One region of the Aquipseudomonas campi genome, then DNA from elsewhere that is predicted to be linked to it. Evidence: predicted binding sites of a transcription regulator. Region 1 holds the regulator's gene; the other holds the start of a gene.
What was found. The regulator FliA, encoded in region 1, starts transcription of late flagellar genes. The targets are predictions, from matches to a motif close to CTAAAGTTTNNNNNNNNNNNGCCGNTAA.
Positions count from the first base shown of each region.

Region 2: HNE05_RS11310 (methyl-accepting chemotaxis protein) is a predicted target of FliA. The motif match lies at 1,041-1,068, and genes of this name have one in related genera.

Region 1 is NZ_CP053697.2:1,990,044-1,992,516, reverse strand. Features, by position in the region: gene HNE05_RS09215 (protein phosphatase CheZ) at 1-586, opposite strand, end outside; gene HNE05_RS09210 (chemotaxis response regulator CheY) at 606-980, opposite strand; gene fliA (RNA polymerase sigma factor FliA) at 1,062-1,811, opposite strand; gene fleN (flagellar synthesis regulator FleN) at 1,808-2,473, opposite strand, start outside.
Region 2 is NZ_CP053697.2:2,418,908-2,421,380, forward strand. Features, by position in the region: gene HNE05_RS11305 (Na+/H+ antiporter family protein) at 1-846, opposite strand, end outside; gene HNE05_RS11310 (methyl-accepting chemotaxis protein) at 1,104-2,473, shown strand, end outside.

The DNA.
Region 1 (2,473 bases):
GATTTCCTTCAACCTCGGTGACCAGTTGCGTCACGCGCTTGATCACTTGGCCGGTCAGGTCCTGATAGTCCTGCGCCAGCAAAATGTCGTTCAGGTAACCGGAGAGCTTCTGGCTGTCACGCTCGCTGTGAGCGAGGAACAGTTCGATACGTTTAGCCAACTCGCGGAAGGCATCGGCGCCCAGCTCGCGGCGCATGAACTTGCCCCAGTCGGCGCTGAGACTCTGCGCCTCGTCACCCAGGCCATTGACCAGCGGCGCGCTCTGCTCGACCAGATCCATGGTGCGGTTGGCCGCTTTCTCGGTCATCGTCACTACATAGGAGAGCCGTTCAGTAGCATCACTGATCTGCGAGATTTCCTGAGCGTGGGGATTACCGGGATCGATCTGAAAATTGACGATGGCGTTGTGCAATTCCCGCGTCAGCCGGCCAACTTCCTGATACAGGCCACGGTCGCGGGTCTGGTTGAGTTCGTGAATGAGTTGTACGGCTTCGCCAAAACGGCCTTTTTCCAGGCTGTCGACAAGTTGCGTTGCATGCATCTTCAGGGTCGATTCAAGCTCGCCCAGGGAGTCATCGTGTGCCATAGCGCCCTCGTGGCGAACATCAGCCATTAACCCGCTCGAAGATCTTTTCGATCTTCTCCTTCAGCACCTGAGCCGTGAACGGCTTGACCACGTAGCCATTCACCCCGGCCTGCGCGGCCTCGATGATCTGGTCACGCTTGGCCTCGGCCGTCACCATCAGCACCGGCAGGGTTTTCAGGCGATCGTCGGCACGCACCGCGCGCAACAGGTCGATGCCGGTCATGCCGGGCATGTTCCAGTCGGTCACCAGAAAGTCGAAGCTGCCACTCTGCAGCATCGGCAATGCGGTCACCCCGTCATCCGCCTCGGCGGTATTGGTAAATCCCAAATCACGCAAGAGGTTCTTGATGATCCGTCGCATCGTCGAGAAGTCATCAACGATGAGGATTTTCATGTTCTTGTCCAAGTCGACCTCCGTACAGTCTTAAACGTCACCGGCCCCCGGAGACGCCGCAATCATGAAACCGGTAGCCCTTCAGCTGGCCCGCCACTCACCCAGACGCGCACGCAAACGTGCGGCGCACTGGCTGTGCAGTTGACTGACACGGGACTCACTGACTCCCAGGACCTCACCGATTTCCTTGAGATTCAGTTCTTCGTCGTAGTACAGCGCCAAAACCAGGCGTTCGCGCTCCGGCAAGTTGGCGATGGCTTCAGCCAGCGCCGACTGGAAGCGCTCGTCTTCCAGCTCATGCAGGGGTTCGGTCTGGGTGCTCCCGGTGTCTTCATGCATGCCGCCATGTTCACCGTCCTGCATCAGGTCGTCGAAACTGAACAGGCGGCTGCCCAAAGTGTCGCCAAGAATGCCGTAGTAATCCTCGAGACTCAATTGGAGTTCGGCCGCAACCTCTTGATCTTTAGCGTCTCGACCCGTGCGGGCTTCAATCTTTCTGATTGCGTCGCTGACCATGCGGGTGTTGCGGTGTACCGAGCGCGGTGCCCAGTCGCCCTTGCGCACCTCGTCGAGCATGGCGCCACGGATGCGGATACCGGCGTAGGTTTCGAAACTGGCGCCCTTGCCTCCGTCATATTTCTTCGAGGCTTCGAGCAGGCCGATCATGCCGGCCTGGATCAGATCATCCACCTGAACACTGGCCGGTAGCCGTGCCAGCAGATGGTAGGCAATACGCTTGACCAGCGGCCCGTAGCGCTCAATCAGCTGGTGCTGGGAATCCTGCGCCTGCGCCTTGTTGTACATACGGAGTCCACTGGCTGCTGCTGTCATACCGCCGTTCCCGCGATCGGTTGCTGCACCAAACGTTCGACGAAAAACTCCAGATGGCCGCGCGGGTTGGCCGGTAAGGGCCACGTGTCGACTTTCTGGGCGATCGCCTTGAACGCCAGTGCGCACTTCGAGCGCGGGAAAGCTTCATAGACCGCGCGCTGCTTCTGCACGGCCTTGCGGACTGACTCGTCGTACGGCACGGCACCCACGTATTGCAGGGCCACATCGAGGAAACGGTCAGTCACTTTAGTCAGCTTAGCAAAGAGGTTGCGACCTTCCTGCGGGCTGTGGGCCATATTGGCCAGAACACGGAACCGACTCATGCCGTAATCGCGGTTGAGCAGCTTGATCAGGGCATAGGCGTCGGTGATCGAGGTCGGTTCATCGCAGACCACGACTATCACTTCCTGGGCGGCGCGAACGAAGCTGACCACGCCATCACCGATGCCGGCAGCGGTATCGATCACCAGCACGTCGAGGTTGTCGCTGATGTCGCTGAAGGCCTGGATCAGGCCGGCATGCTGCATGGGCGTCAGTTGCACCATGCTCTGCGTGCCGGAAGCGGCCGGCACCACACGAATGCCGCCGGGCCCCGGGATTAGTACGTCCTTGAGGTCGCACTCGCCGGATATCACGTCGGCCAGGGTGCGCTTGGCCGTGAG
Region 2 (2,473 bases), 430 kb from region 1:
GTCCGCTTCCTTCCAGCGCACCACGCCGGACACCGAGAAAATCACGAAGCCGACCAGGGCGCCGACAATCATCGAGTCCAGCCACAGCTGCACGAAAAAGGCCGCAGCCACGGCCACTGCGGCTACCAGCAGGCTCAGCGGGTTGTACACCGCGCGCACCTGCTCGGCCTGCTCGATCTTCGCCAGGTCGTAAACGCGCTTCTTGCGGTAGCTGAAAAATACCGCGATCAACAGCCCCACCAGCATGCCGATGGCCGGAATCAGCATGGCCTCAGAGACATTGAGGCCTGCTACGTCCACGCCACCTTTGGCCACGTTGGCCAGCAGGATGTCATTGAGGAAGATGCCGCCGAAACCCACCGGCAGGAACATGTAAGGAGTGATCAGGCCGAAAGTGATCACGCAGGCGATCAGGCGGCGGTCGATCTGCAACTTGGTCAGTACATACAGCAGCGGCGGAACCAGCAGCGGGATGAAGGCAATGTGGATCGGCAGGATGTTCTGCGATGACACCGCCACGCCAAGCAACAAGGCAATCAACAGCCATTTGACAGTGCCGGTGCCCTTCGCCTCATTGCGCCCGACCAGAGCTAAGGCCTTGTCAGCCAGTGCATGAGCCAGACCGGACTTGGCAATCGCCACCGCGAACGCACCCAGCAAGGCATAAGACAGCGCTACCGTGGCGCCTCCGCCCAGACCCTTGTTGAAAGCCGCCAGCGAGCCCTCTATACCCAGCCCACCCACCAGGCCACCGGCCAGGGCCCCAACGATCAGGGCCACCACCACATGCACGCGGCATAGGCTGAGGACCAGCATGATGCCCACTGCGGCAACCACTGCGTTCATGACTCACTCCCATCAGGACAAGAAAGACCGAGCACCAGAGCCCGAGAAAAAAGCGCAGCACTCTGCCCGATCGGTCAGCTTCTGTCAAAACTAAAGTTGTGCAGGATACTGAGCAAACTGTGCATAATTCTTGCCTTGGGTTTCAGCTGCTCCACCTAAATGCTCATGTAGCTCTCTATTTCGCCAGCGCAAGCATCAAGTCTGCTCTGCGCGCACCGATATAGGGCTTGTAGTCTGAACTGATAAGGACCCTGCCGATGCAGTCCCGTAGTCTGTCCATCCAGTGGAAAATCACCCTCCTCGCCGGCCTCTGCCTGCTGGCCATCGTCACGCTGCTGGTCGGTGCCTCGCTGTACCAATCCAAGCAAGGCGCCGAGCTGGTCAAAGCCTCCAGCTCTAGCATGCTCGAAGAGTCCGCCCGCCTGCGCATGGCCGCCCGCGGCGAGCTACAGGGCATCCGCATTCAGCGCTACTTCATGGATGCCTACCAGTACGGCAAAGGGTTCTCGCGCCAGGTACTGTTCCTCAAGGACCAGGCGGAAAAGCGCTTTCTCGATGCCTTCGACCTGCGTGAAGACCTGACCCGCCAGGTACGCACCGCCCTGGATGCCAATCCCAACCTGATCGGCCTCTATGTGGTCTTCGAAAGCAACGGCCTCGATGGCAAGGACGAACTCTTTGCTGGCCAGGCAGAACTGGGCAGCAACGACAGCGGCCGCTTCTCCCTGTACTGGTCGCAAAGCACGCCGGGCCAGCTGGAGTCCGAGGCAATGGACGAGGCACAGCTCAACGACACCACTGCCGGCGCCAGCGGCACGGCCTACAACGCCTGGTACACCTGCCCACGCGACACCCGCAAGGCCTGCGTGCTCGACCCTTATTACGACGACATCAACGGCAAGCAGGTGCTGATGACCAGCATCGCCTTCCCCCTGATCCAGAACGACAAGGTCATTGGCGTGATGGGGGTCGACATCAGCCTGGAAAGCCTGCAAGACCTCAGTGGCAAAGCCAGCCAGGAGTTGTATGACGGCCAGGGCGAAGTCAGCATCCTCAGTCCGGGTGGCCTGCTGGCCGGGCATAGCCCCAATGCGAGCGTATTGGGCAAGCCCGCAGAAACTGCCTATCCGGAGGAAGGCAGCGAACTGACGGCGCTGGTAGGCAGCGGCCAATCGCAGTTCATCGAGCACGACAGCATGCTGCGCGTGCTCGAGCCGCTGCTACCGATTCCGGAGTCCAAGCCCTGGGCCGTGCTGCTCGAAGTGCCGCTGACGACCCTGCTCGGCCCAGCCCAGCAACTGGAAGACCAGCTTGACCAGCAACGTACCCGTGACACCGCCCTGACCCTGGTGCTGGCCCTGGTCGCCATCCTCCTCGGCCTACTGCTGATGTGGCTGACTGCCCGTGGCGTAACCCGGCCGATCCTCGACGTGGCCGCCATGCTGCAGAACATCGCCAGCGGCGAAGGCGACCTGACCCGTCGCCTGGAATACGCCAAGGCCGACGAGTTGGGCACCCTGGCCGGCTGGTTCAACCGCTTCCTCGACAAGCTGCAACCGGTGATCGCTGACGTCAAACGCAGTGTGCAGGATGCCCGCCAGACCGCCGACCAATCCGCAGCCATCGC